One region of the Alteromonas sp. 5NS40-0096 genome, then DNA from elsewhere that is predicted to be linked to it. Evidence: riboswitches for the same ligand, from Rfam matches in the RefSeq annotation. Region 1 holds a riboswitch; the other holds the start of a gene.
What was found. Region 1 has a riboswitch for thiamine pyrophosphate ahead of thiC (phosphomethylpyrimidine synthase ThiC). Riboswitches for the same ligand answer to the same signal wherever they lie in the genome.
Positions count from the first base shown of each region.

Region 1 (15,205 bases):
ACGGCAAATTCTCCGCTTGTCAGAGACATGGGCTCACCGTTGGCTGACATTTCTCGCGTGGCCAGATTCAAACGGTATTCTCCAAACTCCACGACCTGTTCTTCCATTGAGGGAGCGCCGGGTGCTTCTACGGTCTTACGACGCAGGACTGCCTTGGCGCGAGCCAATAATTCGCGGGGGTTGAATGGCTTGGGAAGATAGTCATCAGCGCCCATTTCTAAACCGATGATACGGTCAACTTCGTCACCTTTTGCTGTCAACATGATGATTGGCATGTCATTGTTTTTTTGGCGCAAACGACGACAAATTGACAAACCATCTTCGCCGGGAAGCATGAGATCAAGCACCATCAAATGAAAATTTTCTCTCTCTAAGAGTCGATCCATTTGTTCTGCGTTTGCCGCACTTCTGACCTGAAAGCCTTGCTCTACAAGGTAGCGTTCAAGCAAGCTGCGCAAGCGCATATCGTCATCGACAACGAGAATTTTTGACGTTTCCTGGCTCATAGGTGTATCCGTGTTTTTCTTTCACTATAGCGGTTCGTTTCAAAAGACTAAAGTGTAAATTTGCAGGGAACGCCTTGAGATTGTTACAAAGTTTTACTAGCGGTTGTACTTTATTCGGGTAAAAAAAAGCGCTCAAAGAGCGCTTTTTCGATGCTGCATACTACGCAGCGTTGAGTGGGTAATCCATTACCCTCTGCACTTGTCGCCGCCTACCGCTTAAATAGGCGACGATACACACACACTAGTGTCAACAGACCTGCGGCAAAGAAAAGCGTGCCGCCAAAGCGAGACGATGAGCTTGCAGGTGCTGATTGAATTTGGTTAAGCGGGGCATCATCCGCTCTTAGATTGAATGCCACTATCATGGGGTCGTGATCAGAACTGCGATAGGGACCGATATCGGCAAACTGATAACCTTTATCGCTGGGGTAATGTTCTAGCGCTTGGTTGTACTGTAACTGATAGGCTTCAACGGAATTAATATTCCAGTGTTTGGCATCGACGGCCTCTGCGACCAATGTATCCGTGACTAAAATATGGTCAAGACTGCCTACTTGCTCCGAGCCAGACCACCAATATGAAAAACCTTCGTCATCGTAGATTTCTGCCATGCTGTGGTAACCGAAACCTCGCTCTACTTCAATAGCTTGGCCTTCGTCTAACTCTGTGTTGACGGCGGTTTTAATCGCATAGCCACGCTTTTGTGGGGAGTAGTCGCTAAGTACGGCAAGTGGATCCTCTGCACTGTAGGCATTCAGGTCGCCAAGTATTACTAATCGTTTGGGCAGCTCCGCTTTTTCCAGCGCATGTCCGAGTTTAACCGCTGCCGAGACCCTAAGCGCATTACAGCGGCCTTGAATCTTATCGACCTCACTTATTGTGTCGGCACTGTCTTCGACACATCCGCTGCCTTTGGATTTAAAATGATTAACTGAAACGGCAAACTGTTGTCCAGACGCAGGGTGTGTAAACGTTTGAATAAGCGAGGGACGCATACCTTTAGTGCGGCCTTCGCTGACTTGTTGTCTGGGCATTTCGATGATTAATGGCGCACCATCTGGAGTCACGACGCTGGGCTTATACAGCACTCCAACCGTAATGGCATCAGTGCCGATAGGCAATCCATTCGTAGTACTGACGAATTCGTATTGTTGCGCTTTAGTGCGATCTTGGTTTAATGCGTCAACGAGTGTTTGAATCGCGCTGTGTTTATCAAAACCGTCATTTTCAACTTCCATTAAACCGATAACGTCGGTGTTAATGGCATTCAGTGCGTCGACGATTCGGGCTTGTTGTAGGGCAAAAGCCTCAGCCGATTTTGCGCCCCTATTGGCTTTGTAATCAAACGTAGTCGAACCATCACTAGTGATTTTTCCATTGAAGTAGTTCAAAACGTTAAAGGTGGCGATCGTCAAGTTTCCTTGCTCCACCGTTGGTTTGGACATTCTCGAGGAATCGACCTCAATGGCGGAAACTGGGTTGACGCGATATACACCTACCCCTTGATTTAAAGGGCCCGTAGCCGAAACGTGATCACCGATACGTATGGCTTTGGCATAGCTAAATTCCGGATAATAGCTCAGTGAAGATGGAAAGTGACTATTGTTGTCATCTTCGATTACCAGCAGGTTTTGCTTGGTTGCTTTTACCGCCTTATCGAAGGCCGAACTCAAAGGAACAGCAATATCACTCGGGGTTCTTTTAAAATCGTCACTGACGACAATATCACCATAACGCCACAAGTTAGCTGTGCTTGTTACTGTAGCTTTGGTGACTTTTACCAACATACCTTCAAGTGATTCGAGGCTTTTGTTAAATGGCAATTCAAGTGGTACGGCACTCAGCGGATCAGCCGCGCCGCAGTCAACCACTTCGCTGCCCTCGAGTTGGACAAGCGTGGTCATTTCAAAATTTTCGGAGACTTGGCCTACTACCCTGACATGGTTGCCTATTGGTAAGTCAGTTTGGCCTACGACAAACAGTGCTTCTGAAGACATTTGACGCTCATCGTGGTCAGCAGTTTCTTCTTGTACAAAGAATCCTGTGTCACGTTTGGCTGTGATCACCGCTTCAATGGCGTGCGTTTGACCTATCTCTGGTGAGGCATTTCCTGTGCCTTGAATGGTGCTAATAAGCGTCGCCGGTGATTGACATTGACCAATGTCTTCGGCCGATGCGGGTAAAATACTCGCCATCGTGCTTGCACTAATAATTGAAATAAGAAACTTCAAAACGACTCCATTGTTTATTCATCGCACGCTGTGTCAAAGAAAACCGTTACGACGCCGAGTACAGCTTGATGATTGGCCCTTTTTTAGTCGCCCCCGGACTGGATAAAAAGATCATCAAGTTAACGCGCTTATTATTAGTGTTGGTGCGCGAACACCGCACTTGGCGTCGTAACATGAGATATAGACTAAGCCCCAACGAATAACGCAGGAAGGATTTGAAGACATTCATTCTTATTTTACGTTATCCCATGAAAAACATAGGCTTAGCTGCCGTTAAATAAAGTTATTTTTTAACTTGAATCGAAAAATTCTAAATTATTCGTTCATTGAATAAGTCAAGAGGGGAGGTATTGGTGCCATTCTCGAAATGTTGAATATGTGTCACAAAATCGTCATTTTTCTGATCTTTATGTGACGTTAGCTAGCGGGTAAAAAGTGTGGTATTCAAAAATGATCACAAAAAATTCTTTCGTTTTAGAACAAGTTTCTCTACTCTAAATGGGCGTGTTAACGGTGTGCTGATGAGATAAGCACACTTGGTTAACCCACTCTATTTTTATTCTTGTCGGAGTGCTTCGCCATTGTATGGCAAGCTGAGACCGCGTTGCGGGATCCGTTGAACCTGATCAGGCTAATACCTGCGAAGGGAACAAGGTGCACAGTATCATTTTGCCCATTTTTCGATGGGTAAATGAGCTGTGTTCGTATTGTATTACAACACTCCTGACAAGCATTTTAACGCTAATTTTAAGGCAAAATGCTATGTCACAATCTAGACGTCAAAATCGCAATCAAGCCGAGTCTTTTCTCGCTGACTTGCAAGGTCAAACTTTTCCAAATTCGCGCCGCGTTTACATCAGTGGAAGCCATGACGGTGTCGCCGTTCCATTGCGGCAGATTCAATTGGCCGACTCCCTAGTGGGGGGTACCCAAGACAACCCCGTCTACCAAGCCAATGAACCCATTGGCGTGTATGACTCTAGTGGCCCTTACGGTGACCCCGATGCCAAAATCAATGTAAAAGCGGGTTTGCCTCCGATTCGAAAAGACTGGGTAGCGTCTAGGCAAGACACTGCAACCGTCGAACAACTCTCATCAGACTATGCCAAAGCACGCTTAGCCGATGATACGCTTAACAATTTGAGATTCGACCTCACTCGTCATGCGTTACGCGCTAAGCCAGGTAAAACTGTCACGCAATTGCATTACGCGCGACTCGGCATTATTACGCCAGAGATGGAATTCATCGCCATTCGGGAAAATATGGGTCGGGCAAGCGTTCAGGAAGAGATGATCGCCCAACAACACCCAGGTCAGAATTTTGGTGCTAATTTACCAGAGCAGATCACGGCAGAATTTGTGAGGCAAGAGGTAGCAGCAGGCCGGGCAATTATTCCTTGCAATATTAATCACCCCGAATCAGAGCCTATGATCATCGGCCGCAATTTCTTGGTCAAGGTCAATGCCAATATTGGTAACTCAGCGGTGACATCTTCTATTGAAGAAGAAGTCGAAAAACTGGTGTGGTCGACCCGTTGGGGAGCGGATACGGTGATGGATTTGTCTACTGGCCGTAACATTCACGAAACCCGTGAATGGATTATCCGCAATAGCCCCGTGCCTATCGGTACCGTGCCCTTGTATCAAGCCCTTGAGAAAGTCAACGGTATTGCTGAGAACTTGACTTGGGAAGTCATGAAAGACACCTTGCTAGAACAAGCGGAGCAGGGTGTTGACTATTTCACTATCCACGCGGGCGTATTGCTTCGATACGTCCCTATGACAGCTAAACGGGTAACCGGTATTGTGTCTCGCGGCGGTTCCATTATGGCTAAATGGTGCTTGAGCCATCACCAAGAAAATTTCTTGTATCAACGTTTCCGCGAGATATGTGAAATCTGTGCGGCATATGATGTATCACTGTCACTGGGCGATGGATTACGTCCTGGATCCATTGCTGACGCCAATGACGAAGCTCAATTTAGTGAACTGCGAACGTTAGGTGAATTGTGCCGAATCGCTTGGGAATATGACGTACAAGTGATGATCGAAGGGCCAGGTCACGTCCCAATGCATATGATCAAAGAAAACATGGATGAGCAACTTGAGCATTGCGACGAAGCACCGTTTTATACATTGGGCCCATTGACGACGGATATTGCGCCCGGCTACGACCATTTTACTTCCGGTATTGGCGCAGCGCTCATCGGCTGGTATGGCTGTGCCATGCTGTGTTATGTGACGCCCAAAGAACACCTTGGTTTGCCTAACAAAGAAGATGTAAAGCAGGGATTGATTACTTACAAAATTGCTGCCCATGCTGCTGACCTAGCTAAGGGACACCCCGGGGCGCAAATACGTGACAATGCTATGTCGAAAGCGCGTTTCGAATTTCGTTGGGAAGACCAATTCAACTTGGCATTAGATCCCGATACAGCAAGGCAATATCACGATGAAACCCTGCCTCAAGAATCAGGCAAAGTCGCTCATTTTTGCTCCATGTGTGGACCCAAGTTTTGCTCGATGAAGATATCTCAGGAAGTCCGAGATTTTGCGAGTGAGCAAGCGATTACCATAAAAACGGTGGATATGGACGGTAAACCTGCAGAAATTCAAGCGGGTTTTCAAGCGATGTCGGAAGCGTTTAAAGCCAAGGGTAGCGAGCTATATCACACTGCGGATTCACTCAAGAATGATTAGTCTTAAAAAGCCGATCGTCTGGGCGGTTGCAGGGTCTGATTGTAGCGGTGGTGCAGGTATTCAAGGCGATTGCCTCACCATTCAGGGCTTGGGCGGACACGCTTGTACTTTGATCACCGCGGTGACGGCGCAAAACTCAGTGAAGTTAAAACACGTTGGTGCACTGAGTGCGGCCGATCTCGCTGAGCAATGGAGTGCCCTTCAATCTGACATGGCACCCGATGCGATTAAAATTGGTATGTTGGCAAATGAAGAACAACTAGTCTTTATTGCCCAGCAAATTGCAAAAATGCGACTGTTAAACAGGTGCTTACAAGTCGTCTGGGATCCAGTGCTTAGTGCTAGTGTTGGCGGCTTGTTGTCGCCTTTTGGTGCCCAGCAACTTGCGTATCTTGCCCCTTATGTCGATGTGATCACGCCCAACATTGAAGAGTTGCAACGACTGACCAATATCCCAATACGCTGCGATAAAGACATTGATAGCGCCGTAGCATGTTTATTCGAGATGGGTTGTAAGGGGGTGTTAGTCAAAGGTGGACATCGTCATTGGGCAAATGAGATTGAAGACCGTTTGTATACTAAGCGACATTTTTACCGTTTTTCCTCAACACGCATAGATACCCAGCACGGCCATGGTACCGGGTGTTGTTTGAGCAGTGCGATGGCAGTGGCGTTAGCCAAGGGGTTTCCTACCGAAGATGCCGTATGTATTGCCAAAGCCTATGTGTTTCAGGGATTAAGAGCGGCATATCACGTTGGCCAGGGCAGTGGCCCTATTGCACATCTCGGCTGGCCGAGTGAGGTTCAAGATTTCCCAATGGTGACCAATGTCGTGCAGCCGCTACCTGCCGTGAATGCCGGTTTTGCTCCGCTCGTTGACCCAGATATCGGATTGTATCCAGTGGTGGACTCAGAACAGTGGGTGCGACGCTTACTGCAGTGTGGCGTAAAAACCGTGCAACTGAGAATCAAACATCAAATGAACGCCGACATTGAAGCGATGATTGAGCGAGTGGTGTTATTAGGTGAACAATTTCGGGCGCAAGTATTTATCAATGACCACTGGCAAGAGGCGATTAAGTATGGCGCGTATGGTGTGCATTTGGGGCAAGAAGACTTGGCGCAAGCTGATCTGGCAAAGATTCAGCAAGCGGGGATTCGCCTCGGTGTATCTACCCATGGATACACAGAAATACTTCGGGTCTTACCTTTATCTCCATCTTATATCGCGCTTGGCCATATTTTCCCAACCAAGACGAAGGATATGCCGTCTCAGCCACAAGGGATTGAAAAGTTAGGTTTGTACCAGAAGCTGATTGCGCATATTCCGACAGTTGCGATTGGAGGCATTAACCAAAACCGACTTGCGAGTGTTCAGCAACAAGGTGTGAGTGGTATTGCTATGGTTACTGCGATTACTGAATCACCGAATCCGGAGATGGCGGTGAGAGAGTTGATGGAGGCGATTGATGGAGACGTCTAGCTATTATCAACGGTATGGCCGACAACTTTTGCTTCCTCAGGTTGATGAAGCCGGCCAACAAGCCCTGTCGGAAGCGGCAGTCGCAATCATTGGTTTGGGCGGTCTGGGAAGCATCGCAGCGAGTTACTTGGTGGGCGCTGGTGTCGGGCATATTCGCATTGTTGATCACGATGAGGTGGCGCTCGGTAATCTACATCGCCAGACCATTTACCGCGAGTCTCAGATTGGTATGGCAAAAGTGGATGCGGCACTGGAGAACTTCTCGGCGCTAAATGACGATGTGAAGATAACGCCTTATCGACAAAAGCTCAGCGAAACCACTTGTCAAAGTGTCATCGAAGGCAATGACATCGTGCTCGATTGTACCGACAACCTCAGTAGCCGATGGGCGATTAATCACAGTTGTCACCAGCTACAACTCCCTTTACTCAGTGCCGCAGCTATCGGTTTAGAGGGGCAGTATTTACCTGTGTTACCAAGCCATAATTCGGGGTGTTATCAGTGCTTGTACGACACTGCGAAAGTGACAGATGCTGGATGCTTAGCGCAAGGTATTCTCGGTCCCGTGGTTGCAATGTTGGGGCTGATGCAAGCCTTAGACGCGCTCAAATATATTGTGGGAATCGGGAGCATAAGATGGGGACAGTTACACCGCTTTAATGCTATGACGAATCAATGGCAGTACCTAGCCGTTCCTCCCAACACCCAGTGTTTAACATGTGGAGATTTCCAATGAATATCTTTATTAACCAAGCCGCCGAAGAGGTCGACCAAGCTATTACGTTAGCGACTCTGCTTAAACTCAAAGCGATTGATTCTCGAACCGTAGCCGTGGCTGTGAATTACACGATCGTGACATCCTCACTCTGGCCTGAAGTGGTATTGAGCGAAAACGATGAAATCGACATTTTTAGTGTTGTTGCTGGAGGTTAGTATGTTGTCTATTGCAGAGAAAACGTTTCGCTCGCGTCTGTTTTCAGGCACTGGGAAATTTGCCTCAGGTGAGCATTTATCCGAGGCGATAGTGGCAGCTGACGCCGCAATGGTCACCATGGCGCTTAAACGACTCGACGTGACTCGGGAAGACGACCCGATATTGGCACCGCTGCGAAATCTGGATGTACAGTGGTTACCCAATACCTCTGGTGCACGAGATGCAAAAGAAGCGGTATACGCGGCTCACTTGGCGAGAGAGGCGTTGTCAACAAACTGGGTAAAACTCGAAATTCACCCAGATCAGCGCTACTTGCTGCCTGACCCGATAGAAACCTTGACTGCTGCTGAGCAGCTGGTCAAAGACGGATTCGTTGTGCTGCCTTATTGTTCTGCTGACCCTGTGTTGTGTAAACGACTTGAAGAAGTTGGGTGCGCAGCTGTCATGCCTCTAGGCGCACCAATAGGTTCTAACCGAGGTTTAGTGACACGGGATTTACTCAAGATTATCATCGAGCAGGCTCAGATACCTGTCATTATTGATGCGGGCATCGGTGCCCCCAGTCATGCCGCAGAAGCGATGGAAATGGGCGCAGATGCAGTGTTGGTGAATACCGCAATCGCGACGGCGAGTGATCCGGTACAAATGGCAAAAGCATTTAAACTTGCGGTAGAAGCTGGGCGCATGGCGTTTGAAGCTGGTCTAGCGACTACCCAGTATCAAGCTCAAGCAACGAGCCCGCTGACGGGCTTTTTGGAATCACTATGAGCTTTGATTCAAATCTTCGCACGCTTGATATGGCTGATCTGTCTTTGTCTATTAACAGCACCCGTGATAAGGATGTCGAAAGGGTACTTGGTAAACAAACATTGGATATCAACGACCTAGCTTGCTTGTTATCGCCAGCAGCACTCACTTACTTAGAGCCAATGGCGCAAAGAGCAAAGCAACTTACCCGTCGCCGTTTCGGTAATACCATGCAGCTTTTTGTGCCCTTGTATTTGTCAAATTTGTGCGCCAATGAATGCACCTATTGCGGCTTTTCCATGTCAAACCGGATTAAACGTAAAACACTCTCTGTTGCAGACGTTGAACAAGAGTGTTTGGCAATAAAATCAATGGGTTTTGATAGTGTTTTGGTGGTGACCGGTGAGCATGAGTCGAAAGTGGGAATGGCATATTTCGAAACTGTAGTGTCAATACTGAAGCGCCATTTTAGTCATGTGTTGTTTGAAGTACAGCCGCTGAGTACAGCTGACTACGCGACACTAAAATCGTGGGGAGTAGACGGCATCATGGTCTATCAAGAAACCTATTCAGCGCTTCAATATGCCAAGTATCACCTACATGGCAAGAAACGGGATTTTAGCTGGCGGCTCGCTGCGCCAGAGCGAATTGCGGAGGGGAAAATGGATAAGATAGGGCTAGGAGTGTTACTCGGGCTGTCTGATTGGCGAGCTGACAGTCTAGTGTTGGGAAAGCACTTGTCCTATTTGCGCAAGCGTTACTGGCGCACTCGATACTCGGTCGCTTTTCCGCGAATTCGACCCTGCGAAGGCGGTGTACAAAGTGAAGCTTTGGTAACAGATAGTCAACTTGTTCAATTGATTTGCGCGTTTCGCTTATTCGACCCAGAAATTGAAATTGTCTTGTCGACCAGAGAGCCTGCGGAGCTGCGCGATAACTTGATGGCGTTGGGAGTGACGAGTATGAGTGCGGGTTCATCTACACAGCCCGGTGGTTATGCTGATACCGCCACCGCGTTGTCACAGTTTGACATTGATGACCAACGTCATCCAAGCGATGTCGCAACAGCAATCGAGCAAAAAGGGTTACAACCGATATGGCGAGATTGGCATCACGCGTTTTCGGGTCGGCCGAATACGCGGTAGCGATGAAGCCCAGTGCCATCGCTCGTGGTATCTGTTGAATCAAGGCGTCCACCGCAGGCAACAATCAGGGCCTGAGAAGCAAGATTGTCGGCATAGCAATGTATATGTATATCGTCGATACCCATTGCATGTGCACACTCGATCGTTTGGCTAAGTAGTATTTTACCCATTCCTTTGCGGCGAAAAGATGGGCGAATACCAAGGCCAATATGGCCGCCAGCAAAGCGAATTTGTTCGTTCAGTGAATGGCGAAGGTTTGATACACCAACAATGTCTTTACCGTCGACTAGCCAATACGTTGAACTGGATACATAGCCTTCTGGCAGGGATATACCCTGTCGAAAGCACGCTATTTTGTTCAACATACTGGTAAAATCTGAAGCATCGAAGTCAAGCGGAAAAGGATAGCGCTCCTCGTCGCCAAGCTCTTCGATATAGGCGTGATAGCTTTCTTGATAAGCCTTACTGGGTGTGACCAAGGATAAGGTCATTTCTCTGAGCTAACCCAGTCCATTTGATGGCCAGCTCGACGTTTTTTCTCGAGTAGCTCTTCAATTAAGGGAGTGAGTATCAGTTCCATCGCCAAACCCATTTTGCCACCGGGCACGACCAATGTATTGACCCGCGACATAAAGGCGCCGTCGATCATTTTTAGTAAATAAGGGTAGTCGACGTTTTTCATTTCTCGGCGAAAACGAATAACGACGAAACTTTCGTCCTGGGTTGGAATTTCACGGGCGCTAAATGGATTCGATGTATCCACTGTTGGCACGCGCTGAAAATTGACATGAGTACGCGAGAACTGAGGAGTAATGTAGTGGAAATAATCATCCAGTCCTCGGACGATACTGCTCATTACCGCTTCTCGTGAGTGGCCTCTATCTGTCGTGTCACGAACGATCTTCTGAATCCACTCTAAGTTAACAATCGGTACCATGCCAACTAGCAAGTCGACGTGTTGGGCGACATCGTTGTCGTCGGTTTTTACACCACCATGTAAACCTTCATAGAACAATAAATCGGTGTTATCTGGTAAGTCTTGCCACGGCGTAAAGGTCCCAGGCATCTGATTAAATGGAACTGCCTCATCGAATGTATGCAGGTACTGTCTAAACTGCCCCTTGCCTGACGCACTGTATTCACTAAACAAACTTTCCAGTAGCTCGAAGTCGTTGGCTTTAGGACCAAAGTAACTAATATGACGACCTTGCTCTTGTGCCTTGCGAATTTCCACTTCCATTTCAGGTCGAGTGAATCGGTGAAAGCTATCACCACCGACAACGGCAGCGTTAACGCTTAGGTTGCGAAAAATATGACGGATGGCATTGGTTGTCGTTGTCGTGCCTGCTCCTGAAGAACCGGTAATTGCGATGATAGGATGTTTTACAGACATGAGGCACTCTTGGTCAGATATGAGCACTAGTTATAAGCTGCCTCAACAAATTAATCAAGCGCACGGCGCGCGCCTATTGCGCATTGTTGTACCAATTATGTCTAATTTGAGTGCTTTTTACAGCAATGTTGTTCCATTCTTGTTGATGTATTATTGCGTTGTGCTGGGCGACGACTGGCCTGTGACGTGTAAAACACCACAAACACATAGCGCACGCTCAAGGTGCGCCATCGTCGTGAGTCGGAATAGGTTTGCCACAGTGTGGGCAGTGGGGTTGATTGTCTTGACGTTGCGTGAACAAGTCGATGACATGTTCGATATCTTCGTCGTCTAAGTCCAAGGTGTCTTTCAATCGCTGTAATTTTTCTATTTCGTCTTGCGACACTTTGCCGTCGGCCATGGCTTTGAGAACTTGTCGGCGAAAGGTCGTCTTTTTCCTATGCATTTGAGCCGTAAAACTCGAAGCCAGTATCCCAGCGGGCAAAGCGAAAACGCCGACACCCAATATAATAATAAAGCCTCCGAATATTCTGCCTAACGCAGTGACGGGTACGGCGTCACCATAACCCACGGTCGTCAGCGTCACCAGCGCCCACCACATGGCAGCAGGGATGCTGCCAAAGTGCTCGGGCTGCACGTCTTTTTCAATGTAGTGTATACCGGTTGCGGCGAGCACTGTGATGATCAGTAATACCGACAACGCCGCAGCCAAAACGCGAATCTCTTTTCTAAATACGTTGAGCAAGCTTTGCATCGAATGCGAGTAGCGCCCTAGTTTCAGCATTCTGGTGAGGCGTAGCAATCGAAGTGATCGTAAATCCACACCAATAAACATACTCAAATAAAACGGCAGAATCGCTAACAGGTCGACAACCGCCATGGGCGTAAATAAATAGCGAATTCGATGTTTTAACGGAGGTCGACTATCGGGGTTGTGTTCGACACTAGACCATAGCCTGAGCAGGTACTCGAGGCTGAAAATACCAACGGAAACGGCTTCGAAAACAAAGAGCTCATGACGCCATTTATCGCCAATGCCACTGACGGTCTCCAACATCACGGCGACCACATTGGCAATGATCAGAGCCATGATTATAAATTCGTAGATACTGTGGCTTTGGCCACTCTCGGTATGTGGCGAGAGAGCAATGTGTACTCGTTGACGAAGGGTTTTGCTCATTAATTCACCTTGTGTCTATACTACTGATGTCGTTCAATAAACAGGCAAAGCGTTGGTCGCTGTTTACCATTGTTAAAAGAGTAACCGAGGATCGAAAATTATCAAAACGCAGACGTGTCAGTGCATTCTTTACGATACTGAGTTTACCGCATGGGAAGGCTCAGTGTTGCGTAAATGGCAAGGAGAAGGTGAACATCGTGAATTGATACAGCTCGCGGCGCTGAAGGTAGAGCTGCATCAAAAGGGGTTGGATATCGTCGAGCAATTCAGTACGTTGATCAAGCCGAAGATCAATCCCCAGTTGAGCGACTACATCATTGAATTAACCGGCATAACTCAACTTCACATAGACAGTTATGGCGTTGATTTTTCGTCCGCAATGCACAGCTTCGAACAATTTAGCGAAAACGGTAAATTACCAGTTTTAGCATGGGGCAAGGATGAGGAAGTCATTGCTGAGAATAGCCAACTGCAAGGCCAAGACAGGGTGATGACATCGACGATTTTTATCGACTTGTATCAGCGCATGTTAAGCAAAGGCGTAGTATCTAAAGGGGTGTCATCTGGCCAATTGGCAAAGTTTGTAGGGGTAGTGCTTGAGGGGCATGCACACAATGCGTTGTTTGATGTCGATAACATTGCTATTGCGCTGGATACCTGGCTTGCGCGAGGGGTAATTGGTGTAGCGGATATTGTTGAATAAAGATAAGTGGCAAACCGCGTTACAACGGTTTTGCCACTTGAGTTTGATTACTGCTGTTCTCTGGCAATAGCGCGATAGGCAATATCGTTGCGATAAAACACACCGTCCCAGTGAATTGCTTTTGCCAAGGCGTAGGCATTTTGCTGAGCTTCTGTGACGTTATTGCCCAACGCTGTGGCGCAAAGTACACGGCCGCCATTGGTCACCACGTCCTCTCCTGCTAATTGCGTGCCTGCGTGAAACACTTTACCGTTCATTTGGGCTGCGTCTTCTAAGCCTGAGATAGGTATACCTTTGGCATAGCTACCGGGATAGCCGCCAGCCGCCAGTACGACGCCTACTGAAGCTTGTTCGGTAAACTGAATCTCAGTGGTATCCAATTTACCTGCACATGCCGCCAAGCAGAGCTCAACTAAATCAGATTCCAAGCGCAGCATAATAGGTTGAGTCTCAGGGTCGCCAAATCGGCAGTTGTACTCGATGACTTTCGGCGTACCGTCGCTCATGATCATTAGGCCGGCATACAAGAAGCCCGAGTATGGCGCATCTTCTTTCGCCATACCTTCCACTGTTGGCATGATAACTTCTTCCATGACGCGCTGGTGGATTGCTGGCGTAACTACTGGTGCGGGAGAATACGCACCCATACCGCCGGTGTTTGGACCTGTATCACCATCGCCAACGCGTTTGTGATCTTGGCTGGTCGCAAAGGGTAGTACATTTTTACCATCAACCATGACGATGAAAGAGGCTTCTTCTCCGTCCAAAAACTCTTCGATTACGACTCTGCTGCCTGCTTCACCAAAAGCGTTGCCAGCTAGCATATCGCGAATAGCGTCTTCGGCTTCTGCTTCCGTCATTGCGACAATTACGCCTTTACCAGCGGCGAGACCGTCTGCTTTGACAACGATAGGCGCGCCTTTTTCTTTCACATAGGCAATAGCGGGTTCAATTTCAGTAAAGTTTTGGTATTCGGCAGTTGGAATCGCGTGTCGAGCCAAGAAGTCTTTAGTGAAGGCTTTTGAGCCTTCAAGTTGAGATGCCGCCTGCGATGGCCCGAATATTTGTAGGTCTTCTGCTTGAAATGCATCAACAACACCAGCCACCAACGGCGCTTCAGGACCGACAATTGTCAGCTCGACCTGGTTTTCTTTCGCAAACGTCACCAAGCCAGCGATGTCATCTACGTTGATATCGACATTTTCAAGGTTGGCTTCATGTGCCGTTCCGGCGTTACCCGGCGCAACAAATACCTTAGTGACTTTGTTGGATTGCGCTGCTTTCCACGCTAACGCATGTTCGCGGCCGCCGCCGCCAATGACTAGTACGTTCATTACCCGTTTCCGAATGTTAAGGTTTTACAAATTTAAGTGTCATGCGATCACTCTCGCCTATGGCAAGGTATTTCGCTTTATCTTGTTCATCTAACGCCAAACGGGGAGGCAGTGTCCATACACCTCTTGGATGGTCAGCTGTATCGAGAGGATTGGCATTGACTTCAGAGCTTGCGACTAATTTGAAGCCCGCTTTCTCTGCTGCTGCAACCACTGCCGATTGTTTCATATAACCAGTCTTTTTCTGCATTTCATCACTAGCACTCTCTGGCAGCCTGTGTTCAACCACACCTAAAATACCACCTGATTTTAAGGTGTCGAAAAATCCAGCAAATGCGCTCTCTACGCCCTGCTCACCATGCCGCATATACCAATTGTGTACATTGCGGAATGTCAAAACCGCATCGGCAGAACCGGGTGTAGCTGCAACAGCTGATTTTGTTGGATGAAATGACGAGACTTCAATAGCTTGATACGGAGGGTGGTTTTTGACTTTATCTTCAAACGCTTTTCGCGATTTTTTGAAGTAGTCTCCACTGTTTTCGTCGATGTAAAAGTGCGCGGCAACAAACTTGCCATTCTCTTTAACTAACGGCGCTAATATATCAGTGTACCAACCGCCACCTGGAGATATCTCAACGACTGTCATCGAAGGCTCAATGCCGAAGAAGCGCAACGTTTGCTGTGGGTGACGATACTCATCACGGCTTTTGGCACTTGCAGAACGAATGTCACTCTGCAAAACGTCTTGTAGCGAATCAGCAATAGCAAGGCTTGGCAGTGCCATAGTGGCGGCCAAGGCGACAGAAGTAAGCGTACGACTCAGGTTTTTCATTATTGATGTCCTTG
Region 1 covers NZ_BAAJLQ010000004.1:153,151-168,355, forward strand. Annotated here, with positions in the region: gene ompR (osmolarity response regulator transcription factor OmpR) at 1-506, opposite strand, end outside; gene AC27G9_RS13295 (ExeM/NucH family extracellular endonuclease) at 716-2,737, opposite strand; TPP riboswitch at 3,294-3,403, shown strand; gene thiC (phosphomethylpyrimidine synthase ThiC) at 3,500-5,437, shown strand; gene thiE (thiamine phosphate synthase) at 5,430-6,920, shown strand; gene AC27G9_RS13310 (HesA/MoeB/ThiF family protein) at 6,907-7,656, shown strand; gene thiS (sulfur carrier protein ThiS) at 7,653-7,853, shown strand; gene AC27G9_RS13320 (thiazole synthase) at 7,855-8,622, shown strand; gene thiH (2-iminoacetate synthase ThiH) at 8,619-9,746, shown strand; gene AC27G9_RS13330 (GNAT family N-acetyltransferase) at 9,713-10,237, opposite strand; gene AC27G9_RS13335 (phosphoribulokinase) at 10,234-11,139, opposite strand; gene AC27G9_RS13340 (ion transporter) at 11,357-12,319, opposite strand; gene AC27G9_RS13345 (3'-5' exonuclease) at 12,444-13,022, shown strand; gene purD (phosphoribosylamine--glycine ligase) at 13,070-14,356, opposite strand; gene AC27G9_RS13355 (class I SAM-dependent methyltransferase) at 14,373-15,191, opposite strand.

Region 2 (15,205 bases), on a different contig from region 1:
TGGAGTTTTCTCCCACAGGGGAGCTCACAACCGCCAACGCCATGGCACTCTCCTCATTTGATGCTACCCACACTGACGAACTCAAACGCGTTATTCCATCGTTGAGAAACTACTTATCGACAGAAAACTGGGACACACTTCTCCAAGGAAGCAGCATTCGCACAGAGTTCACTATTGAAGTATCACAAAACCAACAAGTTAGGTTAGACGTTGCCTTGTCTGTCGTGGTGAATTCAGAGGGGGATATCGACAAGTTACTGTTGTATGGGTCTGATGCGTCTGAAAGAAATGCGGTGATATCGAAAACTCACGGAGCAATGTCACAGGTATTGGATCGTATTGGCAGCATTATTCAAACAATCAATGGTATTTCCGACCAAACTAACCTGCTGGCACTGAATGCGGCCATAGAATCCGCGCGAGCAGGTGAGGCAGGCAGAGGCTTTGCTGTCGTCGCAGAGGAGGTAAGAAATCTTGCGCTACGCACGACTGAATCTGCTGGTGAAATTAGCTCACTTATCGATGAAACGAAAGATCACGTAGACCAATTATCAAGCTACATGAGTGAAGAATAAAAAATACTGTACATTTATACAGCTATAGACTAGAGTAAAATTTCACCTACACGAGGAGGAAGATTCATGATTGGCTATGTAACATTGGGAACGAACGATTTGGCCGCAGGTGCTGCATTTTACGACGCACTACTTGCTGAAATAAATGCTGGACGGTTTATGGAGGATGATACTTTCATTGCTTGGGCAACCGCGCCGGATCAACCGGCAATCTCTATTACCCGTCCATTTGATGGGCAAGCTGCAACAATCGGCAATGGTGTGATGGTCGCGTTGCAAGTAGACAGCAAAGAAAAAGTAGATGCCCTTTACGAAAAAGCGATGTCTTTAGGAGCCACTGATGAAGGTAAACCAGGGCCTCGGGGAGACAATTTTTACGCGGCATACTTTCGTGATTTAGACGGGAATAAGTTAAATTTTTTCTATTTTGATCAATAGTGTTTATGGCCATAAAAAAGCCCGCTTTCGCGGGCTATTTTTTACATTTTATCGAGTGTGTCGATACCAAGTAGGTCTAGTCCCAGCTTTAGTGCATTCGCCGTAAGAGATGCCAACGCTAATCGACTTTCTTTCACAGCAGGCTCAACATCAGACTTCAATATTGGGCAAGCTTCATAAAATGACATAAAGGCACTAGCAAGTTCGTACAGATAAGAACACAGTACATGTGGCGTACCTTCGCGAGACACAGCGCCGACAACTTCTTCAAATTGCAGTAACTGAACAGCGAGCGTGTGTTCTTGTGCGGCGTCAAGAGATATTGCCTTAGATAACTGGGCCACATCTACGCCAGCCTTGCGAAAGATACTTTGAATCCGAGTGTAGGCATATTGTAAGTATGGTGCAGTATTACCTTCAAAACTCAGCATACTGTCCCAACTAAACATATAGTCTGTGGTGCGATTTTTGCTCAGATCGGCGTACTTAACAGCGCCTATACCCACTGTCTTAGCAACCTGATTGCGCGCAGCTTCGTCAAGATCAGTACTGCGCTCAGCAATCAGTGTACCCGCTCTCTCGACGGCCTCATCAAGTAACTCTACCAACTTAACCGTGCCGCCAGAACGAGTTTTAAAAGGCTTACCATCACTACCCAGCATCATGCCAAATGGGCAGTGTTCATAGGTTTGATTTTCTTCTATGAAGCCTGCTTTTCGCGCGACGATTTCAGTTTGTTTAAAGTGCAGCGCTTGCCGTGCATCGGTCAAAATTAGCGTGCGATCTGCGCCTAACACTTTATTGCGGTAGCGAATAGCCGCAAGATCGGTTGTCGCGTATAAATAACCACCGCCTGACTTCTGTACGATATAAACCGCAGGGTTGCCTTCCTTATCCGCCAATTCGGGAATAAAAACGACTTGCGCCCCTTGATCTTCAACCGCAAGCCCCGCAGCCTTCAAATCAGTTACGACATTAGCGAGATCGTCGTTATAAGCAGACTCACCTTTAATGTCTTCACGGGTTAAGCTAACGTTCAACTTGTCGTACACTTCTTCACTATGGGCGATAGACACATCAATAAATTGATGCCACAGCGTCATACATTGCTCATCACCACTTTGAAGTTTTACGACATATTCTCGCGCGCGATCGGCAAAGCCGTTTTCTTCATCAAATCGGACTTTTGCTTCGCGATAGAAATCTTCTAAATCAGACAATGCCGTTTCCGCAACTGCATTTTCAGCCAGCTTATCGCTCAAATGTGCAAGCAACATCCCAAATTGGGTACCCCAATCGCCCATGTGATTTTGTCTGATCACATTGTGCCCCAAAAATTCTAGGGTTTTGACCACAGCGTCACCGATGATAGTGGTACGCAGATGCCCAACGTGCATCTCTTTGGCCAAATTAGGAGAGGAGTAGTCCACCACTACAGTTTTAGCAGGTGCTTTTGCAATGCCCAAACGGTTGTCGTTCAATGCTTGATTGCACCGTTCAGATAACCATTCGTTGCTCAAATGGATATTGATAAATCCCGGCCCCGCCACTTCAAGCTTAGTAGCAACATCATCAAGCTTAACCGTTGATAAAATCGTTTGAGCAATATCTCGAGGTTTTTGCCTTAGTTGTTTTGCTAACGCCATTGCACCATTGAATTGATATTCGCCAAACTCAGGACGCGCGCTTCGCGTGACAGGAACTGGCGCGTCAGTTACGCCCATCTCTTCTAGTGCTTGAGAGAACCGACTAACTAATAGAGAGTGTATATTCATAATTGCTGTATCTTAATGTTCACGCGTTTTAGTAAATTCAATATCGGGATAACGTTCTTGCGCCAGTTGCAAATTGACCATGGTAGGCGCAATGTAAGTCAAATTGTCGCCCCCATCCAATGCTAAGTTTGCATCTGCTTTGCGTCTAAATTCATCGATTTTCTTATCATCGCCGTAGACCCAGCGCGCCGTTGCGACATTGACATGTTCATACAAAGCATCGACGTTGTACTCAGCCTTCAAACGAGCGACAACCACATCAAACTGCAGCACACCTACCGCCCCAACGATAAGGTCGTTGTTCGCGAGCGGCCTAAATACTTGAACAGCACCTTCTTCTGATAGCTGAATCAAACCTTTAAGCAATTGCTTTTGTTTGAGTGGATCTTTTAGTCTAATGCGCTTAAACAGTTCAGGCGCAAAGTTCGGGATCCCTGCGAAACGAAACGATTCACCGGAGGTAAAAGTATCACCTATTCGAATCGTACCGTGATTGTGCAAGCCAATAATGTCACCTGCATAGGCCTCTTCTAATAAGGCTCTATCCCCCGCAAGGAACGTCAATGCATCTGAGATACGGATGTCTTTGCCAATTCGAGAATGGCGCATCTTCATGCCTTTTTCGTATTTACCAGAAACGATTCGACAAAACGCAATACGGTCACGGTGTTTAGGGTCCATGTTCGCTTGAATCTTAAAGACGAATCCACTGAACCCCTTTTGGTCAGCTTCCACTCGACCGCTTTCAGTCTCACGGCCCTGTGGAGCGGGCGCCCACTCAACGAGGCCATCAAGCATATGATCGACACCAAAGTTACCCAAAGCCGTACCGAAAAATACTGGAGTTAACTCACCTTCCAAAAACATTTCTTGGTCAAATTCGTTAGATGCTCCCATAACAAGCTCTAGCTCTTCACGTAGCTGCTCTACCAAGCCACTGCCTATTGCTTCGTCTAATTCTGGATTGTCTAGCCCTTTGATGATTCTCACATCTTGAATGTGATGCCCTTGGCCGGTTTGATAGAGAATCGTCTCATCACGATGTAAGTGATAGACACCTTTAAACTCTTTACCACAACCGATGGGCCAAGTAATAGGCGCACACATGATGTTGAGTTCCGTCTCGACTTCATCAAGCAATTCCATCGGGTCGCGAATATCGCGGTCTAATTTATTCATGAAAGTGACGATAGGCGTATCACGCAATCGGGTGACTTCCATCAATTTACGAGTTCGGTCCTCTACCCCTTTCGCCGCGTCTATCACCATTAAACACGAATCCACTGCAGTCAGTGTTCTGTAGGTATCTTCAGAGAAATCTTCGTGCCCAGGCGTATCAAGCAAATTAACAAGGTTGTCGCCATAGGGAAACTGCATCACCGATGTGGTCACCGAGATACCGCGTTCCTTTTCCATGTCCATCCAGTCAGACTTGGCATGCTGGCCCGACTTTTTACCTTTAACCGTACCCGCTGTTTGTAGCGCATTTCCGTACAGTAATACTTTTTCGGTGATCGTAGTTTTACCGGCATCCGGGTGCGAAATGATCGCAAACGTGCGCCGCTTGTTAATTTCTTGCGGTAGAGACATGTATCTTTCAGTAATTTAGACGTTATTAAGGGCGCGAATTGTACCTGCTTATGGGACTAATACCAAGTATTACACCAAGATGAAGAAGAGAGACAATTGCGGGATTTGAGTCAGGAGAATCAGAAAAAGCACAAGGGATCTTGCTGCTGCAAATTGATAGGTCGTATGAGCTAGTTCTGCAAACTCAAGTCCAGACACATTATATTCGCATCTTCTTTACCATCAGTGCTGTCATAGTAACCTTTTCGCACTTCAACGACTTCAAAACCAAGGCGAGCATACAAACTAAACGCAATATGATTTGACGCTCTCACTTCTAACCAAATTTTGGCAATGGATAAAGCTTGAGCTCGCTCGATGACAGTTTTCAACAACGCCCTGCCAATCCCTTTTCCCCTTGAACATTCATCGACGGCGATGTCCATTAACGTCATTTCATCAACGACAATTAACAGTATCGCGTACCCAGCGACGGTTTCATCGTGCCACTGGACAAACGCTTCATAGGGTTTGGTAAAACAGTCTTCAAATGCAGACGCAGACCAGGGTTTTATATGGGCATTTTTATGAATATCGTAGGCTAGCTCAGCTTCGCGAGTGCCCGACACCAACGTTGTCATTGACATGCCTATAACTGACTCACATTTAGCCAAAGCTGGCGCTTTTGCTGAGGGGTCAAATCAGCCGGACAATGCACGCGTTGATTCGCAACTGAGATTGTCTCAGATTCCACCCACTGAAACTGTTTTGCAGCCGCACCTATGACGGTTTCAAGCGCCATGTAAACATCGTCGAATAATTTGGATTTACTCGCTTTTTCAAGCAATGGTATTGGGACCGGTTTTGCAATCGGTTCACTGACATCGCTCGTTTTCGCTTGTTCTTTGCCAAGTGCAGCGCGCAAGCTAGCCAACCCTTGAGCAGGATTTCGCGTTCTAGCCGGTTGCGCCATTGGCGACTGGTTCTCAGGCTCAATATTGGATTGCTCAACAGTAGCAGACTTATCTTGCCACACGATGATACCCATTTGCTGAAGTGCAGCGATTTTAGATTGAGAAAGTGTCATGACAGAATTCGTGAACTGTGGTAATGGAAAATATTACCTGAAAAGAAAGCGTTTTGGCAGGGGTGGAGGGACTCGAACCCCCAACCATCGGTTTTGGAGACCGCTGTTCTACCAATTCGAACTACACCCCTAACGCGGATTTGCATTATACGTATCGCAAATTAAAGGTAAAGCACTTTTGTGTAAACTCTTGAATAGTTGCACATGCTTTAACCAATTGATTCATTTTCGTTCGAATCTTGCGCTTTTTCAACGCGATTATTTGCCTCTAACGCTTTTGCCCAAAGTGTATAAGTCAGTTCAACAATGGGTTGAAATGCATTGGTTCCTTGGCGCACATCTTGTTCCGGAATCCCCACCAATTTAGCATAGGCCACTTCTAAGGTTTCAACTTGCGCAGGGTTGAGTTCGTTTATCAAGCAACACGCAACGATATCAAAATACCGATTCCCCATTGCCGCATATTCCCAATCCACCACGATAAATGGAGAACTTGATAAAATATGCCCGAAAGAAAGGTCATTGTGACAAAGGCATATATCACGGTCTTGATTCAACAGACGACTCAGTGTTGGGCGATACTCTGCAATTTTTGAGAATAGCTCGTCGGCGCGTTCAAGTTGGGCAAACTCACAGTAATGTTGCCAACGTTCGCTCAAATCCAGTGGCCTACCAGTAATTGGCTGGGCGTGAATGTGAGCAAGGCATGTTGCCAAAAGCTCTATGTCTATTTCACTTTGCATTCGAGGGCTATCATGCCACGACTCCACCCATAGTCGCCCTTCCTCATCTAACCAAATTGGGTCGGGAGCAAGACCTCGACTCGCGAGTTGCTCTTGCAAGGCGTACTGATGAATACGATTGATACCGCTGAATGAGTCATCACCAATCCACTTGACCGCATAGCAACGATCACCATCAATCAGTTTATACACATTATTGACAGCTCCTCCACCAATAGACTGGAGTCTAGCATCAGGGCTCAACCCCAAAGGGGCGGTGAGTAAACCAATAATGTTGTTAGGGGGTGACTGCAAGGCTACGCGTCCTTTCTTGTTGCCATTTAATGTAACCATACACCGAAAAGCCAACATAACCAATGTACAAACAGGCAGATAGCGCTAACCCAGATTGAAAATACAAGTATGCAGAAGCAATATTAATAAAAAACCAGTAAATCCAGTTCTCTAGCACTTTGTGCGCCACCATAAACGTTGTGACGACACTGAATACCTGTAAACTCGCGTCTAGCAATAAATAGTCACTATTAAACTGACTTGACGCAAAATACGATAGCGCCCACCCCAAGCTCGCTAATGCAACGACCAACAGTAAATGATGAGTCCAGTGGAAAGAGCGAATCATAGTAGTATCACTTTGCTCTCCCCTTCGCCATTGCCAATACCCATACACTGCCATGATCATATAGAACACATTTAGTGCAGCTTGAAACGGTAAGGTGACTTGCCAAAAAAGATAAACGTAAATACTCGTGCTGAGGAAAGCACAACTCCAACACCAGTTGTTTTGTCTAGCAGCTAACCAAACGTAGCCGATAGCAAATAGTACGGCGAGCCACTCTAAGAGTGACGTCGCCGCAAGTTGTTCGACAAAGTCAGTCATGCTGCTCTCGAGTTTGCATTGCATCAAAGTTCAAGAACTTAGTGACAAATATCGCTTGCCCCACAGATTCATGAGTCCGCTGCATTTCTTGTCCGAGAATACTGATCACCTCTTGATACTCGCCAGTCACGTGCGTGCTCGTCGCGTTAGTTGACACATCCAATGCATCATACGTATTTAAGCGGTCGATGAAGGATTTTATCGCTGGGATAAAATCGTTGGCTAATGGGTACAAAGAGATTTCCACCATGACTTGCATATAATACTCCTAGTATTGATATCGAACGGTCAAGCCAAACTGACGTTCAGCACCCAATTGAAAATAGGGTTCAACAAACGCGTATTCGTCTCTTGGGTCGTTGCTGAATCCACCAAAACCACGGACATAGTATTCGCGGTCAAAGGCATTTCTCACCCATAAACTCGCTTCCCACTGATCTTGTGACCACACTAGCTGTGAGTTCACTAAGGCAGTAAATGGTGACAATTCATTGTGGCCATCGGAAAAGCGATGCTCGTCTTTTACATCAAGATCAATTCGCCACATGAGGTTATCGGTCAACAACAACTCACTAAATAGGTTTGCTGTGTAGTTTGGCGACTGCGCTTGATTCTGCTCTTCCACCACAGAACCGTCAGCTCTTTCATAACCTTCGAAAGTGGCGTCTAAGTAGCCCACATTGAGATTAACTCTCCAGCTATCGGTTGCCTGCCACGCTAGCTCTGCTTCAACCCCTTGATTGACACCGAGGTCCGCATTATCGATTACATCGATGAAGTCAGGTGTACCATCATCTCGGACTAATACATCAAAGTCGCTAACTTGAGTGTTTTTCCTGTCCATGTAAAAAACCGCAACACGTGAAGTTAACGACGGATGGAATAACTGCCCTTTATAGCCTAACTCATAGTTCCAAGCGAACTCTGCGTCGAAGAAACGTTTTTGCTGACTGACTCGCTCATCTGGATTAAAGCCCGGCCCTTTGTATCCTCTAGAGATACTCGCATACCACAAGCTGTCATTAACGAAATAATTCAGAGCGAGTTTACCGCCAACCATGGTTTCGTCGTTGCTCTGTGTTAAGCCGGAATTATCGGAGTAGTCAAAATCATAGTTTTCAACACGCACCCCTGCGACAAGTGATAACTGCTCACTGAGGTCGGTAGTTGTTTCCAAGTACACCGACATAGCAGTTGGCGAGAAAGTACTTGCAAAGTCACTATCTGCAAAGGTGTATTGACGCAGTAGTTCTTCGTCTGTGGATTTGATATGTGCACCAACAACCCAACTCATCGCACCATTGAGCAAACTGGCCTGCTCTGAAGACGCAAAACGAAGTTCAGCCATTGTAGTATCAACATCTCGATAGTAAGCATCAAATGAGGTATAGCCGAACGGGTGGAAGCCAGTAAATGTCCAATCCTCATCATAGGCGTAGCCAATATCATGAGTCATATGGGTAGCGACAAGCGTAAGTAAGCCCGCATCGAATTCTATTTTTTGATTCAAGCCGAAAGCGTGCGTCTCTTGGCGGTCAAATCCCGGCTCATCAGATAGGGTTTGACCATTGTTATCGAGTGAGAAGTCATCGTAACCGTTGTCGATATCATACCAACGATAGTTTAGCGTTAAGGATGAACCATCACTCAAATCGAAACCCAGAGACAATTTTGCGGCAGTCTCATCAATGTTACTGGTGTCGTCACGACCTAAAAAGGTATTCTCTATGAAGCCATCGCTGCGATTATGAACGAAGGCCGCTCGGTAAGTCACGCCATCGCTCAATTCACTACCATAGGCAGCCTCCACGCGATAGCTGTCTTGGGAGCCAGCTCTTACTTCTGCATACCCATTAGCATCGCTGGACAAACCGTTAGAGGCAATTTTTACTGCCCCAGCGAGTGCACCTGTGCCAAACAAAGTAGCTTGAGGTCCACGAAATACCTCGACTTGTTGAGTGTCAAATATCAAGCCCGAGGCACCCAGGCCAGAAAAATCAAAATCATCAACAAACAAACTTACCGAGGGGTTTATTGGTTCCGCAAATTGGCTGCGTTCGCCGATGCCGCGTATTTGTACAAAACGTCCACGTGATGCACCTGAGGCGAAATTGACATTAGGAGCAATACTAAGAACCGAATCTAAATGCTCAGCTTGGCGACTTTGAAGACGGACGTCATCGAGTATCGACGCACTCGCGCTCAACTGATCGATTGTAGCCTGGCGAAAGTCGCTAGTCACAACAATGTGTTCGATATCACTATCTTCGGCCATCGCAGCATTTGAGGCAGCAGCGAGCGCTAAATAAAGGTATGTGTGTTTCATAGGATCTATTGGTCTCTCGATCAATCGATCCGGCTTAACGGCAGGTGTAGTGGTAGATTGTCAATTCACCATCCCTACGCCGGTATTATCCGGATCAGGTTGAAGGGTTCTCACTAGGTGAATCTCAGCCTTTCGGCACCCCTTGGTTTAATTGGCTCGGAGTCTATCAAGACTACCGAAATCGTCAAGAATATGACGAACTAATTTATATGTTTTTTGTTTTACTCTTCGATTAAGTTCAAGCTGCGCAATTCCTCGTTAGTTTGTTCTTCCAGACTCTCCAAGGTTTTGCCATGAGGTGTCGGTTTACGAGTATCCGGGTCGACTTTAACGAATACAATATCGTCAGCAAAACATATCGTGCGCTTAGTCGCTTTATTCCTTACCAAACATGAGACAGTAATTGAAGTTCGCCCCAATGCCTTCGTTTTTAAACCAAACTCAACAATATCCCCTTGCAGCGCTGGACTTTCAAAGGAGATTTCCCCGATGTGTTTGGTTACAAGGCAATTCGTCTCCAACTGGCAAATGGCGTAGATAGCCGCCTCTTCATCTATCCACTCAAGTGCGCGCCCACCAAACAATGAATTGGCGTAATTTAAGTCATTTGGCATGACAAGACGGCGGGACAAAAATCTCATTCGAATTCCTAATAGTTAATCGTTACACTTCTCACATACTATTATACGGAAAATTGACAAGAATGACCTTCGATGATGTGCTTAATTGGGTGGAAGCCAGAAATACAACACCCACACATCGACAGTTATTATGGCTAAACGGCGAACCATTGGAGTGTTACGCCAACGCCCTTTCGATTATGGAAACCGTTTCAGAAGATAGCGCCTCGGTTTGGATAGGACAAACAGCGGATACGCCTCAGTGCGCCATCGATTATAAGCATTATCAAACCTACCTCGGGAACGATTACTCGTTAGTGATTTACAATGCCTTTGGCGGTTTTAAGCCTGATGTATTTCTCGCGCTTTGCGGCTGTATTCCAGAAAATGGTTTACTGGTTCTCTTATCCCCCTCTAAAGCAAATTGGGCCGACTATTTAGATCCGATTCAAGCTACTTGGCTAAGTCACGGACATGAGTTTAAGGCATCTCTCTACAATAGTTTTATTGCTGAGAAGCTTGCAAATTCTGCTCAAGTCGCGCACTTCAACGCCAATGGCAGTGGTTTATTGCCCGAGGCGACCGCCGAGAACACTGAGTCTCGCCGATGGGATGTGTTTAGGACACAAGATCAAGCAGAGGCCTTTGATCTCTTAACACAGTCTTGCTCTAACACTCCCATTTTGCTCTCGGCCAAAAGAGGACGAGGTAAATCGACACTTCTCGGTCTGTTTATTGCCGACCAGCTTAGCCGTGGTAATCACATCAACCTGACTAGCATAAGTAGGCGTTCTGTCGACAGCATATTCAAAGGTATTGATTTCGCAAAGCAGAGTATCGATATCAAAGCTAACTCAGCAGTACACCAATGCACGGGTGCCATCTGCCAATGGTTGGCAAATGACAACCCCAATTTATATACGTCTTCAAATATCACCATAGTGGATGAAGCTGCAGCCAACAGCTTAATTGTCTTAAACAAGCTAAAAAATGTTCACAATTCACTTATCCTCGCTACGACCACAGACGGTTATGAAGGAAGCAGAGCGGGCTATCAACTCAAGTTTATACCCGATTTGATTAGCCAATTTCCTGACACCAGACAACTGTCTCTTGCAGCGCCGATTCGATGGCATCGAGATGACTGGATGGAACCCTTTACCGAGTCACTATTTGCTATTAACTCACACTTTAGTCACATTGAGCATAGCAATAAAGACACACTCGAATTGGTTACACTAACGAAAAAAGCGCTGTTAGCCGACAGACAATGGTGTCACCTTCTTGCCTCTTCTCACTATCAAACTAGCCCCGACGACCTGGCTCGCATTGTTAATGCCCCCGATATTCGCGTTTTTGCAGCAAAACAAAACCAAAAGCTATTAGGTTTGGTCATTGTAATAGAGGAAGGTGGTGAAAGACTATCTGATTTAGCTGACGACGTGTCCAGCGGCATGAGAAGGCCCAGAGGTCACTTAGGTGCACAAAGCTTGTCTATGCTCGGTGCAGACCCAGTCCTGGCAATAACACCCTCATGGCGTATCAACCGGATTGCAATCCACCCTAGTATCCAAAGACGTGGCTTAGGCTCTAAAGTGATAGCTTACATTCGAGAACAAGCAAAAGCTGAAAATGTAACTTTACTAACGACATCGTTTGCACACACTGATTCAGTTTGCCAATTTTGGGAATCCAATCGTTTCTTGCCAGTTAGGTTGGGTAAAAAAATTGATAATGCAAGCGGTACTTCTAGTACCTTAATGTTTTCTGGAGACGCCAACTATAGCTGGCTCTCTTCACTCGCCGTCTTAGATGGCGAACTGGGAACAATTGATGACTTCTACACATTGACCATAACAACCCAACATGCAGTTAATAAATGCATGACTAGAAGACTACAGCAATTTTTGTTAGGCAAGCGAAACCTGATTCATTTAGGCTTTAGTCTTGAGTGGTTTGTGCATGCCAACAGTATTGAAGTCAGCCGCCTACCTGACCTTCTTCGCCAATTTGTCGCGTACCAGTATCGACTTAGCGAACTGCTTAATCGCAACCCAGCGATTGGCAAAAAAGAGGTGATTAAAAACCTTAGTGTGCAAGTGAAAGAGATGCTGTCTCAATACGCCGAAAGTATCTTGCAAGGAAGTAATCAGTAGATATGTTTTTTAAAACACCAATGAACTGATTAGGAAAAAAGGCAAAAAAAACCCGTCTATCGACGGGTTTTTCATTTAGATTTTGATTCCGCGATTTTTCGCTTTCTCTTTAATGTAGGGTTCCCAAGCCACTGCGTTACGACGCATCGTCTTGTCCTTCTTAGCTAGCCCTACATGGCGGTATGCTTCTTTGAAGTTACCTAAGTAGAAGTTAGCTTCCATTAGTGAGAAGTGAATCTTACCTTGATCTTCCGCGCCGCGTTCAATTGCTGCAGTCAATGCTTTAATTGCGCCTTTGTAATCTTCTGCTACTAGCAGAAGTACACCTTGCTTACGGAAGTACTCAGGATCAGAAGTCAGCTCAGCAGCCTTAGCATAATACTTAGCGGCTGTTTTATAATCCTTAGACTGGTGGTACATGTTCGCAAGAGATGAATAATTTTTATCATCTTTCTCAAACAAGCCCTCGTCTAGGTACTTCTGGTAAATTGAAGCAGCTTTATATGGAATACCATTAGTTGCATATAGCTGAGTTAGCGTTTTAATCTCGCTTTCTTTTTTCAAGAAACCTTGGTCATACGCAATCTCAAATGTGCCTAACGCTTTTCCATAGTCTTCAACTAGCATGTAAAAGAAACCTAGTCTTACCCACCATTCGCCTTGACCAGGGAATACAGTTACGAGTTCCTCTGCAACTTCAATCGTCTCTTTGTACATTTTTCTTTCGAAATAAGACTGAAGCTTCAAAACGTAAGGGTTTTTCTTTGGTTCAGGATAAAGTGCAATCGCTTTGTTTGCTGGTTCTACCATCTTATCCAACTGCTTAGCTGAATAAAATGCAGAAGCCATGCGCGTGTATACGTCCGCATCTTCTTTACATGTGTAAAGTCCATCCACTTTTCGTAGAACTTAATCGCGTCATTGTACTTCTTCTCTTGCATGCTCAAGTCACCCACAAGTTTGAGTGTTTGAGAATGTTCAAGGTCATTTAGTACTTTGTTGTCGACAGACGACGTCAAGTAACCAAGTGCTTTGGTTCCCTGACCGTCTTGACCAGCAAGTAAGTTACCAATAAAGCGGTTTACATAGGCTTTATCGAAATCATCCTTAGGGTTAATTTCGTAAAGAATGTTCAAAGCTTCATCAACCAAATCTTGGCTATACGCTTCAAACGCCTTCTGGACTTTTTTACCCGTTCGCTCACCAACAAGTGTTGTCTTACCCTTTTCGTAACCAGGGCATACTACAGGTTGGCTTGACTGAGCTTGTACTGCAGGAGCGCTGAGCACAGCACCCGCTGACAATACAAGAGCAATAGCAGAATGTCTAAATGTAGATTTAATCATCATTATTGCTCCAATTTAAAGTCTAGTTGAACGAACATATTCGTTTGTTTTTCAGGCTTGCCATCAACGATTTTCGGCTTGTACTTCCACTTGCGTAGTGCACGACGTGCTTCACGGTCGAAGATACGTTTTGGTTTAGCGTCAAGGACAACGATGTCTTCAACACCACCAACCTCGTTGATTGTGAACTGAAGTCTTACCCAACCTTCGGTTCCATCACGGGCAGCCTGCGGCGGATATTTAGGGTCGATACGAACGATTGGTGTTGCATCACCATCGCGTTGCATCGCGCCTACAGCACCGATATTGATACCTACACCACCAGTATCTACAGCAGGGATATTCATGCTAAACCCTTCTGAATCTGGCTCTGCAGCTTCCGGCTCGACCGGCTGCACCTTAGGAGGTTGCTGCGGTGGAGGTGGAGGCGGAGGCGGAACACGAGTACGTGTTTGTACTTCGTCGTCCGGCTCTTGCATCACGATATCGATTACTGGTGCTTCTGGCACTTCGTCTGCTGGCCTAGCTGAGTTTTCAATCAGCTTTGCCATAACAACGAACAAACCAAAAGCGGCAATCGCGCCTAATAATAAAGATACAATAAAACGACCCATATTAACCCCTCGCTGCTACTGAAACGCGATCAACACCAGCGGCTTTGACCTGGTCCATAACTTTGATAACAAGACCATGCTTGGCTTTGATATCAGCTTGGATAATGACGTAGTCAGTCGGTTGCTCAACTAAAAGTCGTTCTATGTTCGCCCTGACGCTGTCCACAGCCACTTCTTTCTTATCTAACCAAACACCACCATCTTCTGTTACAGCGATGAAAATGTTGGCATTCTTATGAAGAACGGCTCGGCTCGCGTCAGGCTTATTCACTTCGATACCCGCTTCCTTAACGAAAACAGTGGTAACGATGAAGAAGATAAGCATGATAAACACGATGTCCAACATCGGTGTCATATCTACTGCAGCATCTTCTTGCTCGGTTCTGACTTTACGAGACATAAACTCTCTCTCTAATGATGTGGCAGGCTATCAACCAAGCCTTCTTTCGCCATTTTCACCTTGGCTTCAAGACGAGAACTGATGAACAGCCCTGATAAAGCCGCAACCATTCCCGCCATTGTTGGGATAGTTGCCATAGAGATACCAGCGGCCATCAAACGGGCGTTACTGGTACCCTGTGTTGCCATCGTCTCGAATACATTGATCATGCCGGTAACAGTACCAAGAAGACCAATTAGAGGACACATTGCAACCAAGGTGCGAATGATGAGCATCCGCGCATCTAAATTATCAGATGCCTGAGAAATCCATGCATCACGGATTCTATGCGCATACCAAGAGGTAGTATCTGCTCGGCCGTCCCAGTCAGAGATGATTTGTTTTTTCACCTTTGGGAAGACCGATGAGATATACCAGTAGCGCTCAATCATTAATACCCACATGAGAAAGAGCGCGGCAGCAACGGCGTATAATACGTCACCACCGGTAGCGATAAAGTCCCTGACCGATTCCCATAATCCAATCAGGTAAACCATATTATGCTTTCTCCGACTCTGCGTGCTCTGCGATGATACCCGCAGCTTGCTCGTCTAGGATGTGTACGATTGACTTACTACGTGAAGCTACGATGCTGTGCGTTAGGATTAGAGGCAATGCCGCGATAATACCTTGAGCC
Region 2 covers NZ_BAAJLQ010000007.1:143,909-159,113, forward strand. Annotated here, with positions in the region: gene AC27G9_RS18710 (PAS domain S-box protein) at 1-575, shown strand, start outside; gene AC27G9_RS18715 (VOC family protein) at 642-1,013, shown strand; gene argS (arginine--tRNA ligase) at 1,055-2,788, opposite strand; gene prfC (peptide chain release factor 3) at 2,801-4,378, opposite strand; gene rimI (ribosomal protein S18-alanine N-acetyltransferase) at 4,549-4,998, opposite strand; gene AC27G9_RS18735 (hypothetical protein) at 5,007-5,444, opposite strand; tRNA gene AC27G9_RS18740 (tRNA-Trp) at 5,499-5,575, opposite strand; gene AC27G9_RS18745 (phosphotransferase) at 5,654-6,481, opposite strand; gene pnuC (nicotinamide riboside transporter PnuC) at 6,465-7,067, opposite strand; gene AC27G9_RS18755 (YkoF family thiamine/hydroxymethylpyrimidine-binding protein) at 7,060-7,326, opposite strand; gene AC27G9_RS18760 (TonB-dependent receptor) at 7,336-9,393, opposite strand; TPP riboswitch at 9,448-9,546, opposite strand; gene AC27G9_RS18765 (acyl-CoA thioesterase) at 9,615-10,034, opposite strand; gene AC27G9_RS18770 (GNAT family N-acetyltransferase) at 10,097-12,169, shown strand; partial or broken gene AC27G9_RS18775 (tetratricopeptide repeat protein) at 12,245-13,515, opposite strand; gene AC27G9_RS18780 (energy transducer TonB) at 13,518-14,129, opposite strand; gene AC27G9_RS18785 (ExbD/TolR family protein) at 14,131-14,529, opposite strand; gene AC27G9_RS18790 (MotA/TolQ/ExbB proton channel family protein) at 14,541-15,065, opposite strand; gene AC27G9_RS18795 (MotA/TolQ/ExbB proton channel family protein) at 15,067-15,205, opposite strand, start outside.
Region 2: it holds a riboswitch for thiamine pyrophosphate, as region 1 does, so the genes downstream of both, AC27G9_RS18760 (TonB-dependent receptor) here and thiC (phosphomethylpyrimidine synthase ThiC) in region 1, are expected to answer to the same signal.